DNA from 3 places in the Streptomyces sp. NBC_00690 genome. Region 3 is predicted to be linked to each of the others. Evidence: riboswitches for the same ligand, from Rfam matches in the RefSeq annotation. Region 3 holds a riboswitch; each other region holds the start of a gene.
What was found. A riboswitch is a leader RNA that binds a small molecule or an ion and turns the genes downstream of it on or off. The one in region 3 is predicted to bind cyclic di-AMP.
Positions count from the first base shown of each region.

Region 1: another riboswitch for cyclic di-AMP. It lies ahead of OID54_RS06380 (C40 family peptidase); the one in region 3 lies ahead of OID54_RS18055 (M23 family metallopeptidase).
Region 2: another riboswitch for cyclic di-AMP. It lies ahead of OID54_RS15840 (transglycosylase family protein); the one in region 3 lies ahead of OID54_RS18055 (M23 family metallopeptidase).

Region 1 covers NZ_CP109009.1:1,448,823-1,453,854, forward strand. The annotation lists gene OID54_RS06370 (ATP-dependent Clp protease proteolytic subunit) at 2-649, shown strand; gene OID54_RS06375 (hypothetical protein) at 655-960, shown strand; cyclic di-AMP (ydaO/yuaA leader) riboswitch at 1,329-1,484, shown strand; gene OID54_RS06380 (C40 family peptidase) at 1,488-1,964, shown strand; gene OID54_RS06385 (ATP-binding protein) at 2,138-2,569, opposite strand; gene OID54_RS06390 (helix-turn-helix domain-containing protein) at 2,820-3,677, shown strand; gene OID54_RS06395 (DUF397 domain-containing protein) at 3,687-3,893, shown strand; gene OID54_RS06400 (8-amino-7-oxononanoate synthase) at 3,886-5,032, opposite strand, start outside.
Region 2 covers NZ_CP109009.1:3,614,617-3,619,648, forward strand. The annotation lists gene eno (phosphopyruvate hydratase) at 1-775, opposite strand, end outside; gene OID54_RS15840 (transglycosylase family protein) at 1,461-2,159, opposite strand; cyclic di-AMP (ydaO/yuaA leader) riboswitch at 2,164-2,337, opposite strand; gene OID54_RS15845 (transglycosylase family protein) at 2,603-3,577, opposite strand; gene OID54_RS15850 (cytochrome P450 family protein) at 3,690-4,952, opposite strand.
Region 3 covers NZ_CP109009.1:4,113,635-4,118,666, forward strand. The annotation lists gene OID54_RS18045 (TetR/AcrR family transcriptional regulator) at 1-123, opposite strand, end outside; gene OID54_RS18050 (PrsW family intramembrane metalloprotease) at 542-1,837, shown strand; gene OID54_RS18055 (M23 family metallopeptidase) at 2,261-3,283, opposite strand; cyclic di-AMP (ydaO/yuaA leader) riboswitch at 3,295-3,451, opposite strand; gene OID54_RS18060 (PP2C family protein-serine/threonine phosphatase) at 3,934-5,032, opposite strand, start outside.

The DNA of each region.
Region 1 (5,032 bases), 2.7 Mb from region 3:
CATGGAGAGCCACCACACCAGCCCCAATGCCCGTTATGTACTGCCGGAGTTCACCGAGCGCTCCAGTACGGGCACCCGCACCCTGGACCCGTACGCGAAGCTGCTGGAGGAGCGCATCGTCTTCCTCGGGACCCATGTCGACGACACGGCGGCCAATGACGTCATCGTGCAGTTCCTCCACTTGGAGCACGCCGATCCCGACCGGTGCATCTCGCTGTACATCAACTCCCCGGGCGGCTCGTACAGCGCGATGACCGCGATCTACGACACGATCCAGAGCGTGATCTGCGAGGTGGAGACCGTCTGTCTCGGTCAGGCCGTCTCCACGGCAGCCCTCTTGCTCGCCTCCGGCACGCCGGGCAGGCGCATGGCCCTGCCCGGGGCCCGGCTCGTCCTGAAGCAACCCGCATCGGAGGGAGAGCAGCACGGCCAGCTCTCCGATCTCGACATCCAGGCGAAGGAACTCCTGCGACAGCGGGAGCAGTTCACCGCACTGATGGCGCGCCACACCGGCCGGGAGCCGGCACGGGTCGCAGAGGATCTGGAACGGGACGCCTTCTTCACCGCGACAGCCGCCCAGGAGTACGGATTCGTCGACCACGTCATCATGAATCGCGGAGCCACCCCGTCCGGGCCCGGAAGCCGTTGACCGCGATGGTTCCGGAACTGCCTCCCTTGCCCGCTCTCACCCGCGCCGAGGGCGAGTTCATCGACGCCTATCTCGCGGTCGTGGATCAGGTCGGACGCATCAACCCCGCTCGTTCCACCCATACCTATGGAGCGCTGCGTGCCGCGCAGGCACTGGTCTCCCGGGCCGTTGCTCTCAAGGACGCGCTGACCGTGATGCACCAACGGGGCGAGAGCGACGTCCATGTGCAGACGCTCGCCCGCGCGCTGCGCATCCTCGACGGCGAACGCAGATCACTTCGGGTTACTTTGCCCCCTTCCGTAACTCTCTAACGACCCCTGACGGCGGGCCGGAACGACCTCCGTCCAGACCGTCAACCGCCAAAGGAGTAGTGGTTGGGCTACCCCATTTGAAGTACGCGCAGGAGAGCCAGCAGCTACGGTCGAGTTGCGCACAAGGATGACGCGTCGAACGGAATGCCTTATTCCGGTGCTGGTGCGGGCATCCTCACCTGTCGAGGGCCGATCGCGCGACGAGCATGTCCACCCGATCAGACCAATGGTGTGAAAACTCACATATCGCCGTTTCCGCTCGGCAATTTGACAGGCCGTGGGTCAAGATCCCTGGGACGACAAGCCCCCGTCACCTCGGCGGGGCAGCCCGGGCGGACGCCGAGTCCTGCCGCCGCCGGGGCGACTGGTCGACAGGAGTGCTTCGGCAGGAGTGGAGGACCCAAGCAGTACGGGGCGCCCGGAAATTCCGGACGTTCCTTGGGGTGAAGCCGCGAAAGCGACCGGGCACCTTCGTCCGCCCGAACCCGACAGGTCATCCTTCACAGGCGGCTGACGAAGGGTCGCGCATGAGTGCGCAGAACAACGTCCCGTTCCTGCTGGGTCGGGCGGGAGCGGTATCCGCTCTCACCCTCGCCGCTCTCGGAGGGTCGCTGCTCGTACCGGGCGGCACACCCGAGGCACACGCCGCGTCGAGCCACGCGGGCGCGGCACTGAAGGTGGCGGCATCCAAGAAGGGCGCCCCTTACAAGTACGGCGCAGTAGGACCGTCCCGTTTCGACTGCTCGGGGCTGACGCTCTACTCGTACAAGAAGGCCGGCAAGAAGCTCCCCCGTACCGCACAGCAGCAGTACAACAAGACGCGCCGCATCTCTGCGTCCGCGCGTCAGGCCGGCGACCTGGTGTTCTTCTACTCCGGCCGGAACGTCTACCACGTGGGCATCTACGCAGGTAAGGGAAAGATCTGGCACTCCCCCAAGACGGGGTCCTGGGTGAAGTTGGACAAGATCTGGTCCAAGAGCGTCAAGTACGGCCGCGTGGGGTGACGATCCCGCGCTGAGTCCTGGTACTCGATCCGCGCCGGCCCCGGGTGTGGCCCCCGGCGGTCGGCGCGGAGCTCTGTCAGGTCAACGGCTGGAAGCGGACGTCGGCACCGGACACCGAGCCCGGTCGACACCACCACGCCGCAACCGAGCCGACCTCCTTGCGGCGGCCGGCGTCAACCGGGCACCGATGCGGTCCAAGGAAGGGCGACCCATACGGTCTTGCCCCCCTCGTCCGTCGGAGTGACGTGCAGCTTTCCGCCGAACTCCGCGATGAGGGTGCGCACGATCACCATGCCTCGGCCGTTGTCTTGCCGTACGGCGGCGGGAAGCCGTTGCGGCCAGCGCGGATGACTGTCCGTCACCCCCACCATCAGCTCCTCCTCCCGCGCCAACCTCAGTTCCAGCGTGAAGGTGGGCGACTGGCCGAAGGTGTGCTGTACGGCGTTGGTGGTCAGCTCCGAGACGATCAGCCGGACCGTGTCCACTTCGCCGCTCCGCGCCGGCAGGCCCCACTCGGTCACGATGTCGATGGCGAACTTTCGCGCCACCGACACCGAGGCGGGATCGCTCGGCAGAGTGACGGATGCTTCCTGGTGATCTGCCATGGCGATGCTTCCCTTTCCCACCGCGGCCGGGCTCCGACTCGAAGCGGAGGGATGCTTGAGCGGCCACGGACTGCGCTGCCGTCAGAGTGCCACTCATCGTGCCGCGAGGGGGGCCGATCCCCCAAGATATGCATATATCTGTCGCTCAATACGGTGAACTCTGCGACGCGAGAACGTATTTTGCGACCCGCAGGGACTTTGATCTCGGGCGGACCACACGGCCCGTACAGATCAACCGGAAGGAGCGTCCATGCGTCAAGGACCCGTGGTGCGCCGCCGCCAATTGGGCGAGGAACTCCGCAAGCTGCGCTTGGCGTCCGGACTCACCAGTCGTCGCGCTGGAGAGCTCGCCGACTGGCACCAGTCGAAGGTGAGCCGGATCGAGACGGGGGCCAGCGGCGTCAAACCGGACGACGTCAGACTGCTGCTCGACCTCTACACCGTGACCGACCCCCAGTTGCGCACCCTCCTGGAGACCCTGGCGGGGGCCGCCGACGGGGGTGGCGGCGGCTGGTGGCACGCCTACCGCGGCGTGCTTCCGCCCGAGTACCGCGACTTCATCAGTCTGGAGTCCCAGGCGAACCGGGTGCGTTCGATGGAGACCTCCGTGGTGCCCGGACTGCTCCAGACCGCCGAGTACGCCCGGGCGATCACCCGGGCGACCCTGGAAGAGCTGCCCGAGAACACCGTCGATCAGTTGGTCGAGGTGCGGATGACGCGTCAGGCGGTCCTGCGGCGGGACGATCCGCTTGAGCTGAGCGTGATCCTCGACGAGGCCGCGCTGCGGCGCGAGATCGGCGGCACCCGGGTAATGAAGGAACAGTTGCGGGTACTGGCGGACTGGGCCGTGCTCCCCCATGTCCGGCTCCAGGTCATGCCGTTTTCGGCCGGGGAGTATGTGGGCCTGGCCGGTTCTTTCGTTATCTTCTCTTTTTCGACCACTTCTGATCTAGATGTGGTCGTTCTCGACCACCTCGCGAGTAGCCTTCATATCGAACGGGCAGAGGATCTGGCGGTGTACGGGACCGCGTTCGCAACGATGCAGACGCTCGCCCTGTCACCGGTCGAATCCTTGGATCTCATCGCCGGCATCCGCGTCGGCGCATAGGGAGGCTCCATGTCCAATCACATCGACCACCCCGGCTTAGCCTGGCGGCGCAGCAGTCACAGCACGGCGGCGAACAACTGTGTCGAGGCCGCCCGACTGCCCGACCGCACCCTTTCCGTACGGGACTCCAAAGACGTGGCCCGTGAAGCTCTGCACTTCTCCCCGCAGGCGTGGTACCGGTTCCTGATCGCCGTGGAGGCGGACAGCATCAACTGACGGCGTCCCGGGCGCGAAGCGGAGCGGTCCGCGCGATCGTGTCCACCGCCCAGGCGATCTGCTCATCGGTCAGATCGGCGCGAGCCGTCAGTCTGATCCGCGAGACACCGTCCGGGACCGACGGCGGACGGAAACAGCCCACCGCGAGACCCGCCCTTCGGCACTCGGCCGCCCACTCCACCGCCGACCGTGGCGACGGTGCCTTGATCGAGACCACTGCGGCGTCGGGGCGTACGGCCGTCAGACCCCGTGCCGTCAACAGACGGTGCAGGGTCTCGGCGACCGTACGCACCCGACCGGCCAGCTCCGGCGTCCGCTCCAGCAACCGGACGGACGCCAGCGCGGCCCCGGCCGCGGCGGGCGCGAGCCCGGTGTCGAAGATGAAGGTCCGCGCGGTGTTGATCAGATGGGCGATGACATCGGCCGGCCCGAGGACCGCACCGCCCTGGCTCCCGAGGGCCTTGGAGAGGGTGAGCGTGGCGACCACCCCTCGTTCACCCGCGATCCCCGCGGCGTTCAGCGCACCCCGACCGCCGGCGCCGAGGACTCCGAAGCCGTGGGCGTCGTCGACGAGGAGGGCGGCCCCCCGCGAACGACAGATCTCCGCGAGATCGACGAGTGGGGCGGCGTCGCCGTCCACGGAGAACACCGCATCGGTGACCACCAGCGCCCGCCCGTCGCCGTACGCCTCCAGCGCCATACGCACGGCCCGAGGATCCGCGTGCGGCACGATCGCCGTCCGTGCGCGTGAGAGTCGACACCCGTCCACTATGGAGGCGTGGTTGCCCGCGTCCGAGACGAGCAGGGAACCACTCGCGGTCAGTGCCGTGAGCGCGGCGAGATTGGCGGCGTAGCCGGAGGACAGGACGAGGGCCGCCTCGAACCCGCAGAAGGAGGCGAGTGCGCCTTCGAGTTCGGCGTGGAGTTCGGTGCTGCCGGTGACCAGCCGCGATCCGGTGGCGCCCGCGCCCCAGCGGCGCGCTGCCGAGGCAGCGGCCCCGGTGACCTCCGGGTGGCGGGTCAAGCCCAGGTAGTCGTTGCCCGCGAGGTCCAGCAGGTCGGTGTCGAGGGCCCGGGGACGGAGCGTACGGGTCAGCCCCATGCGCTCCCGGTCGAGGGACTCCTCGTCGATCCAGCCA
Region 2 (5,032 bases), 500 kb from region 3:
CGAACTCGTACTTGCCGTCCTTGTAGAACTCGGACGCGGCGACGTCGAGCGCGAGCCCGATGTCCTTGCCGGGCACGTAGCCGGCCTCCTTGATGGCCTCAAGGATGAGGTCAAGCGCGGCGCGGTTGGAGTCGAGGTTCGGCGCGAAACCGCCCTCGTCGCCCAGACCGGTGGACAGGCCCTTCTGCTTCAGGACCTTCTTGAGCGTGTGGTAGACCTCGGTGCCCCAGCGCAGCGCCTCCGAGAAGGACTCCGCACCGATCGGGGCGATCATGAACTCCTGAATGTCCACGTTGGAGTCGGCGTGCGAGCCGCCGTTCAGGATGTTCATCATCGGAACGGGCAGCAGGTGCGCGTTCGGGCCGCCCAGGTAGCGGAAGAGCGGCAGGTCGGACGCCTCGGACGCGGCGTGGGCCACGGCCAGGGACACGCCGAGGATGGCGTTGGCGCCGAGCGAGGACTTGTCGGGGGTGGCGTCGAGGTCGAACATCGCCTGGTCGATCAGGCGCTGCTCGGTGGCGTCGTACCCGACCAGCTCGGGGCCGATCTGCTCGATGACGGCGAGGACGGCCTTTTCGACGCCCTTGCCCAGGTAGCGGTTCTGGTCGCCGTCGCGAAGCTCAAGAGCCTCGAACGCGCCGGTGGAGGCGCCGGACGGAACGGCAGCACGACCCGTGCTGCCGTCGTCGAGGCCAACCTCGACCTCGACGGTGGGGTTGCCTCGGGAGTCCAGGATTTCCCGGGCTACGACGACGTCGATGGACGGCACGAGCATCTCCTTCTGGGATGTGACGCGTGGGGTGCAGGGTCTCTTTGGCCTTGCGGCATGAGCCTAACCGCCGTGCGGGTGCCGTTCGTCGGATGCCCGCCCCCTGGGACGAAAAAGGGGCCTGATAGGCAGGGCTACCGTCGGGTAGCGCGGCGGGCTGCGGACGGGCGGACCGGGTGGAGCACGACCACCGTCCACACGGTCGTGCGCAGGGCTCGGGGGAACTGCTCGGCCTGTATGAACTGCTCGGCCTGGAATCCCGTATGAGCGGCCCGCCCGCCCCGGCATGGGTGGGGACGGCATGGCTGGAGATATGGAGAACCCCGGGCCGGCGCACTTGGGGGGGAAGTGCACCGACCCGGGGTGGTTCGGGCCCCGGGGGAAGGGCCGAAGGGCGGCTCGACCGAGGGCGCAGGGTGTGGGGGCGATCGGCCAGGAGAAGGCGGCCGGCCGGTCCTACGACACCCGGCGAACTGCCGGGGTGGGCGGCGGGTCCGGTGCCGATCCCGGGGGGAGATGGATCGGCGCGGAACCCGGGCCCTCGTGCTCGGGGGCTCCACCGAAGTGGTCCGAGCACAAGGTGCGGGTGGCCCGAGGGGGCTTCGGTCGGTCCGAGCGACCTCGTGGGGGCTCGGTCGACGATCGGCCCGACCGGGAAGTCAGCTCAGGGCGCACCCGTTCCCGTTGGGGCTCAGCCCAGGTGGAGCTGCTGGCCCACGTAGATGACGTCGGCGTCGCTGATGACGTCCTTGTTGAGCTCGTAGAGCTTCTCCCAGCCGCCTTCGACCTGCTCGGCGTCCGCGATCTTGCTCAGGGTGTCGCCGGCCTTGACCTGGTACTCGCCGTCACCCTTCTGGAAGCCCTTGGCCTTGGCGGGGGCCTCGGCGCGCTCGGAGCGGGTGGTGGGGACCTCGCCGCGCTGCGGCTGGGCCTGCTCCTGCTTCGGCTCGGCCTTGGGCGCCTGCTTCTTGGGCTCGGCCTTGGGCTGCGGGGCCTCGGCCGCGCCGCCACCGTACGCAGCGTTGGACAGGCCGACGCCACAGGACGGCCATGCGCCCTTGCCCTGGCCGTCGAGGACCTTCTCGGCGATCTCGATCTGCTGGGACTTGGACGCCTGGTCGGCGGTGGAGGCGTACTTCGTGCCGCCGAACGCCGCCCAGGTGGAGGCGGAGAACTGGAGGCCGCCGTAGTAGCCGTTGCCGGTGTTGATGGACCAGTTGCCGCCGGACTCGCACTGGGCGACCTTGTCCCACTCGGAAGCGGTGGCGGCGCTGGCGGACGTGGCGCCCATCAGCGGGGCGGCCACGGCGACACCGGTGACACCGGCGAGCGCCATGAGTCGGCTGGCCTTGCTGGGGCGGCGGTGCTTCGCCTTGCTCGAAAACAGCATGGAGTCTTCTCCTCACCGACGCCTACGAGGTGAGCTGTCGGGTTCGGGCCTAGTGAGTTGCCCGGCCGTGCGTCCTTGCGCACGGCTTCACCCCTAGCCGGTTCCCACCGTCGTCTCCAACGGCCTTCACCGGCACTTACCTTGGGTCCCCCGCTCCTGCCTTCGGCGCTCTACGCGACGAGTTCTCCCCCCGACCGACGGCAGGATTCGGCGTGACGGTCGACGGTGCCCGCGGTGGCGAGCGGTTCAGACCGTAGGCATGACTCTCCCCGATGTTCAAAGTCGAACATCGGGGAGAAATCGCCCATCTCGCCAAGGATGCGGTTTACATTTCCGCAGGTCAGGCGCGGAACTCAGGATTCCGGCAGGCCGGGTGAGCGAACTACGGCAAAGAGACGCTTGTCTCACTTCGTCAAAATGGGACAAACGATAGCTAACAGCCGCTACTTTGCGGCGAGGTCGAGGCTCTGACCAGGGTGGATGAGATCGGGTTCGTCGCCGACCGTCTCCTTGTTGGCCTCGTAGAGCGCGGGCCAGCCACCGGGCAACTCGTTCTTCTCGGCGATGACCCAGAGGTTGTCGCCGGCCTGCACGGTGTACGAGCCGGGAGAGGCACTGGCCGTGCCGGGCTGCTCGGGGGTCGTGGCGCCCACGTCCGTGGTGCCGAGGTCCGAGCGGGCGTCCTCGCCCCGGGAGGGATGGGCGCTGCCGGTCTCCCGCGGCGTCCCGGCGTCGCCGACCGGCTCGGTCGGCGACGCCGAGCCCGTCGATTCGGCGGTGGCGGAAGCGGCGGGCTTGGACTCCGTCGACGCCTCGCCACGGTGCTTGCCCGTGGCGTCGGCCGGCTGCTTCGGGCTGGACTGCGGCGACGCCTTCCCGGAACTGCTCGGGGTGCCCTTCGCCGGGGCCGGGGTCTTCGCCGGAGCCTTGGCGGGAGTGGTGCCGGTCGAAGCGGACGGCTTCGGGATCTCCGTGGGCTCCGCCGAGGGCTTCGGCTCCCCTGCGGGCTTCGCCGGAGCGGTGGCCGCCTCGGTGGGGTCGAGGGCCACCTCGACCCCGGCGAGGGTCGCGCACGCCCTCCAGGGCCGAATGCCCTCGGAGTCGACGACCTTCTCCGCGATGGCCTTCTGCTGCGCGGGGGTGGCGAGGTCCGCACGGGAGGCGTACTGCGTCCCGCCGAACGCCTTCCAGGTCTCCTGTGACATCTGGAGACCGCCATAGAAGCCGTTGCCGGTGTCCGCGCTCCACAGGCCCCCGGTCTCACACTCCGCGACCTTGTCCCACGCGGTGGCTTCGACTGCCGACGCCGAAGTTGCGCCGAGGAGCGGGATCGCGATGGCGGATCCCGTCACCCCGGCGGCGACGACGAGTGCAGGAGCCTGACGGGGTCGGCGATGTCGACCATTCCCGGAGAGCATGCGGTTGCCTTTCGCGAGACTGCTGAGGACGCGCAGAACGTAGCCGCACTCGAACGTCTGTCACAAGTCGATGCAGCTGAGATTACGTCAATGTCACGTTTTTGACGGCCCGTCAGATGTTTCGGGATGTGAACTGAACGGGAAGGGTTCGCAGCCCACGCATGATGAGACCCCCACGCCAGCGCAAATCTGACGAATCCACGGCGAGTTGCAGATCGGGCAGCCTGCGCAGCAGTGTGGCGATCGCGGTTTGGGCCTCAAGTCGAGCGAGCGGCGCACCGAGGCAGTAGTGGATGCCGTGGCCGTATCCGAGGTGCTGATTGTCACGTCGAGAAAGATCGAGGACGTTCGGCTCCGCGAACCGCTCCGGGTCCCGATCAGCCGCTGCAAGCACCACCAACACGGGGTCGCCCGCGCCAATCCGCTTGCCACCGAGCTCAAGTGACTCGGTGGCGAATCGCCAGGTGGCGAGCTCCACGGGTCCGTCGTATCGGAGGAGCTCCTCAACTCCGGTTTCCAACAGTCCGGTTTCGCCCGCGGCAAGGGAGGTCTGGAGGCGCTCGCGTTGCTCGGGGTGGCGCAGTAGGGCGTAGACGCCGTTGCCGATGAGGTTGACCGTCGTCTCGAACCCGGCGAACAGCAGAATGAAGGCCATCGCGGCGGCTTCGTTCTCGGAGAGGTGCTCGCCGTGGTCACTGGCCCGGATGAGGCCCGAGATCAGATCGTCGCCCGGATCTTCGCGCTTGCGATGGATCAGCTCGGCCAGATAGGTCCGCATCTTCTTGACCGATCGGGCGACCCCGCCGCGCGGCCCGCCGCCGTGCCGGATCATCATGCCGGCCCAGTCGCGGAAGTCGTCCTGGTCCTCGGCAGGGACCCCGAGCAGATCGCAGATCGCATAGATCGGCAGCGGGAAGGCGAAGTCGTGAATGAGGTCTGCCTCCCCTTTCTCCGCGAAGGAGTCGATCAGGCGGTCCGTCAGCTCCTGGACGCGGGGGGCGAAGGCCGCGACCCGGCGTGGAGTGAACGCCTTGGCCACCAGCCGGCGCAGTCGGGTGTGGTCCGGCGGGTCGATGTTGAGCAGATGGGTCATCAGCTCGGCCTTGCGCTCGCCGGGGATGCCCGTCTTCCCCTTTGCATGTGCGGGCTCGTCGTGGTGGGCGGGGTTCTTGGAGAGTCGGGTGTCCGCCAGTGCCTGCCTGGCATCGCCGTAGCGGGTCACCAACCATGCCTCCACCCCGCTGGGCAGCCGGGTCCGATGAACGGGCGCGTGTTCGCGCAGCCAGGCGTAGGCGGGGTAGGGGTCGGTGGCGAACTCCCAGGTGAACAGCTCGGGCGCGGTGGGAGTGTCCGGGGTGGTGTCGATGTCATCGATGGCGTCGGTGTCGTCGTCGTTGCCATGGTGGGGCGAGCCCGAAACCGGACAACCCGGACGTGAGGTCAAAGCCCTCGCCG
Region 3 (5,032 bases):
CACGGCGTCGCCGTACTCGGTGATCAGCGGGATCGCGGTCTGGATGATCATCGCGCGCCGCTGCTCCGGCAACATACCGGGTGCGCGACGGCGGGTGGTCTGGTTTTCCTTGGGTGCTGTCATACCAGCAAGAGTACGGAGTGAGCCCTCACTCCGTCAATGAGTGAGGGCTCACTCCGTCGGATTCTCGGTGCTCGCCTCCTCATCGACGGCAGCTCACCAAGATCCACATCCACGGCTGGAGCACGGAGGGTACTCCCTTTCGGATCAGCTGATTCTCGGGACCTGGTTGCCGGTTCCTGAAACAGCATCGCCAGGTGTCACCGCCCGTCGTTAGGGTCGTTGGGTGTCCGAGCCGCTCCCCCAGCACCAGCAACCACATCAACAGCCCCACCCCACCGCCCATCCGCCGCCGCGATGGGGGCCGGGGTCAGGGCCGCCCGGAGCGGCTCCCGCACCCCCGTACACCGCCCCTGCGCCGACCGACACCCCGTACGCGCCCGGTCCGCGCGCTGCGCACCCCATCGGGCAAGGGCCCGCGGTGCCAGCCTACGACCCGCGGCAGCCCGTGTTCGACGCCGTACCCGATCGTGCACGGTGGCGGTACAAGCCGCGCAACGCCTCCCGGCTGTGGCAGAGCAAGGCGGTCCGAGCCGGGATCCTGATCACCCTGCTCGCTCTCTGCGCACTCGTCATCCTGGCGCTGGTCCGCGAACAGACCGGAACGGAAGGCTTCCTGGTCGGACTCGGGCTCGCCACCCTTCCCGTACCCCTGCTGATCGCCGCCTTCCGCTGGCTGGACCGGGTGGAGCCTGGGCCCTGGCGGAATCTGCTCTTCGCCTTCGCCTGGGGCGCCTTCGCCGCCGCGCTCGTCGCCATCACCGCGAACACCTTCGCCACCCGCTGGATCGCGACCGCCACCGCGGACCCCGCCAGCGCGGACACCTGGGGGGCGACCGTCGTGGCGCCGGTGGTGGAGGAGAGCGCGAAGGCCGTGGCGATCCTGCTGATCTTCATCTTCCGCCGCCGCGACTTCACCGGGATCGTCGACGGTGTGGTCGTGGCCGGCTTCACGTCGACGGGGTTCGCCTTCACTGAGAACATCCTCTACCTCGGCAACGCCTTCGGGGAGGACCAGGCCCTCGGCTCCTCGGGCTTCACCTCGGTGACCGCGGCGACCTTCTTCGTACGGATCGTCATGTCGCCCTTCGCCCATCCCCTGTTCACGGTGCTGACCGGCATCGGCTTCGGCATGGCCGCCCTCGCCACCCGCCGCCAGCGAATACGGCGCATCGCGCTGCCCCTGGTGGGACTCGCCCTCTCGATGGGAGTGCACGCCCTGTGGAACGGTTCGGCCTCCCTCTTCGGACCGTGGGGCTTCTACGCCGTCTACGGCGCGTTCATGGTGCCCGCCTTCGGGTTGCTGACCTGGCTGACGATCTGGACGCGTCAACGGGAACTGCGCACCATCGCCACCGAACTGCCCGCCTATGCGACGGCCGGTTGGCTCGCGCCCGCTGAACCGCTCGCACTGGCTTCCATGAAGGCGCGCGGCATGGCACGGAACGTCGCCCGACGTGCTCAAGGCCCGGCTGCGGCACATGCGGTCGCGGAGTACCAGCGGTTCGCGACATCGTTGGCGTTCTTGCGCCATCGGGCGAGGCGGGGCACGGCGGGTGCCGACTTCATCGCCCGTGAACAGGAGTTGTTGCACCACATGTGGGAGCGCAAGGCGGTGGCGAGTCCGGCGCTGACCCATGCGGCGCGGGCGACGGGCAAGGTGTGGGTGCCACCGCCGCACCGCGACTACGAGGGCTACAACCCCTATCGCGGCTGATGGCAACGCGCGCCCCGCCATTGCGGCTGCCACTGGCACTGCCAACTCCACTGACACCGCGTCCGACAATGCCGACGCCGACGATGACGCCGCTGTGGCCAACCGGCTCGGGCACCAAGGGAGCCAGACCGTCCGCTCGGAAGAAGAGGTGCGGTGCCAGTGCCCGCTGACGAAAAGACCGGCAGCCCTGGCGTCGGGGGGTGTGCGCCAGGGCTGCCGGAGTTTGGGTACCGGCTGGGCAAGCCGGTGTGTGCGCCTTCAGGATGGCGCAGGGAGCTTGAGAGGACCTAGTGCCCCACTAGGGCTGACAGCGCCCACCGGGCGGCTCGGCACCAGGTCAGATCTTCGAACCTGTCGGTGTCCACGGGGCGTTCCCCCGTAGACACCGACACGGACACGGACATGGTCACCGCAAGCGCTGGCTCAGATCGTCAGGCCCTTGCCGCGCAGCCAGGACAGCGGGTCGATACCCGACCCACCGGGGGTCTTGACCTCAAGGTGCAGATGCGCGGCGCTGGCATTGCCGGTCGCGCCGACCCGGCCGATCATCTGGCCCGTGCTCACCTTCGCGCCGGCGCTCACGCTCATGGACGACATGTGCGCGTACATGACCTCGGTGCCGTCGTTCAGCTTGAGGATGACGTTGTAGCCGTACGAGTTGGACCAGCCGGCCGACTTGATGGTTCCGCTGGTGACAGCCTTGAGGGGAGTGCCCGTCGAGGCCGCGAGGTCAAGGCCGGTGTGCTGGCCCGAGGACCACATCGGACCGGACTGGCCGTAGCGGGCCGTGATCGTGTACGAGGAGAGGGGGAGCGAGAAACTCTTGGCCAACTTGGCCAGGCGCTCGGCCTCGGCCTTCTCCTTGGCTTCTGCTTCGGCCTTCTTCTTCGCATCAGCCGCCTTCTTCGCGGCCTTCTTCTCCGCGAGTTCCTCGGCCTTCTTCGCATCCTGTGCGGCCTTCGCCGCGGCGGCCTTCTCGGCGGCGAGCTTGGCCGCAGCATCGGCGCTCGCCTGCTGCTGCTCGGCCTGCTGGAGGATGCGGGAGCGCAGTGCCTCTCCGGCACCGGCCTGCCCTGTGCTGACCTCCTGGCCTGCGAGCCCCATCGCCGCGTAGGAGGCGGACTCATCGACCTCCGGAGCGTCCTCGGAGCTCAGGGAGTCGGGAAGGCTCTCGGTGATGGCGTCGGGAAGCGATATGGAGACCGCGGGCTTGTTCTGGGCGGTGGCCATGCCACCGGCACCGACAGCCGCGATCACACCGACCCCGAGCACCGTGGAGCTACGGGCGAATCCGCCCCGCTGCTTCATGACCCGGTGCTTGTGGCGACCGCGCGGCCGGATGGTCTCCGCGGTGGGGTTCCACTCGCCGGTGGAGCGGGCTGCACCCTCTTCGCTGAAGATTCCGGATTTGAACGGTGCTTCCGGGGCAGGACTATTAGACGCCACTGAGGCGTGCTCCTTTCCTTCCTTCTCGCCTACCGGGTTAGCTGACGGGTTCGGAGCAGGAAGGTCTCCTACGAGCGTCATCGACCGCGAACTGCACGGCAGAATATGCCCGATTCACCCCAATTAGTGGTTCCCCGGTTCCCTTGCGGAATTCGGCGCATGAGCACGGCGCCGTCCTGACGACGGCTGGGACGACCGCGCTGCGTTATCGAACGTTAATAGACACCAGGACTTTATTCCAAGCTGTTCTGAGTGATCTTTAATCTCTTTGCCACAGACTTACCCGGACACAAGCGGCCGGATTCGGGCGACTTGAACGGGACAAGGCGTGCGTCACACCCCTGACGGTTCGTCAAATGTTATGCGCAGGGCTCCCCTTCAACTACGGAGAGTGCGTGGGCTCGTGGTGCCTCTTCCCAGAGTCACCGGAAACAACCCAACGGGCGACCCGTCAGCAAGTCGAAACCGAGCCACATCAAGCCACACCGAGCAGCGACGCGCGACCGGCGACACCGGGTAGAACCGAGTCGCGCCGAGCGGTCACCCTGACCGAACCGACGCGCCGGTCGCGTCCAAGGGCCGAGAGGGGGCTTCCACAGCCACCCGGCCCTCAGCCGTGGCCCCGGGCCCCTCGGCCCTGGCCCCGGGCCTCAGGGGCCACGCCCCCGCCGTACCGCGCCGCCTTCCGCCGGCCGGGCCAGCGCCAGCAGGGCCATATCGTCGAAGCTGCCGCCTCCGGTGTGTCTACGGACGTCGTCGAGGAGCGCGTCGAGCAGTTCCCCCGGGCCGACGAACTGCCGTCCCGCCAGCCATACGGCGGGGTCGTAGAACGTTCCTGCCCCGTTTCGTGCCTCGGAGAGACCGTCGGTGTAGAGCAGCAGGGTCGCCCCCGGCGGCAACGGGTACTCCTCCGCCCGATCGGGCCAGGACCCCAGATCGCCCATCGACAGCGGAAGGGCCGGCTCGGTCGGCGGGAGCCCTTCCAGCAGGCCGTCGGCGTACAGCATCAACGGCTCGGGGTGCCCTCGGTTCACCATCCGGACGATGCCGCCCCCGCGCGGGATCTCCGCCAGCACCGCCGTGGTGAACGTCTCCTTGGCATCGAGGCTCTCCCGGCGGTTCGCCTCGCGGGTGAGCGCGCGCTCCAGCCGCTGAGTGACGCCCTCCAACGAACTCTCCTGCTCCGCCGCCTCCCGGAAGGCGCCGATGGCCACGGCGACCGTCTCCACGGCGCCCAACCCCTTGCCCCGGACATCGCCCACCACCAGCCGTACACCGTGTGGCGTCTCCTGTACGGCGAAGAGGTCACCGCCGATGAAGGCGTCCGCGACTGCGGCCTCGTACCGCGCGGCGACCCGTAGGCCGCCGATGTCCTCGGCGGGCGTGGGCAGCACCGCCCGCTGGGCGGCTTCGGCGATCACCCGGGCGGACGCCAACCGTTCGCTGCTCCGCTGGATGACCCAGTTGATCAGCAGCGCGAGCCCGGAGACCGTGACCACCGTGATCACCTCGGTGTAGGTGGTGGGCTCGAACAGGGTGCGCTTGGCGTAGTGGAGCCCGATCACTCCGGCCAGGGCCGCGATCCCCGTCAGCAGGGTCGCGATCCAGGAGAAGAAGGGTGCGGCGAACAGGGGCGCCGCCGCGAACATGGGTGCGGCGGTGAACATCGGCGGGGTCAGGGCATCGAAGACCACACCGCCGACGATCATCAGGACGGGCAGCGTACGGACGAAGCGCCAGGTGCCCAAT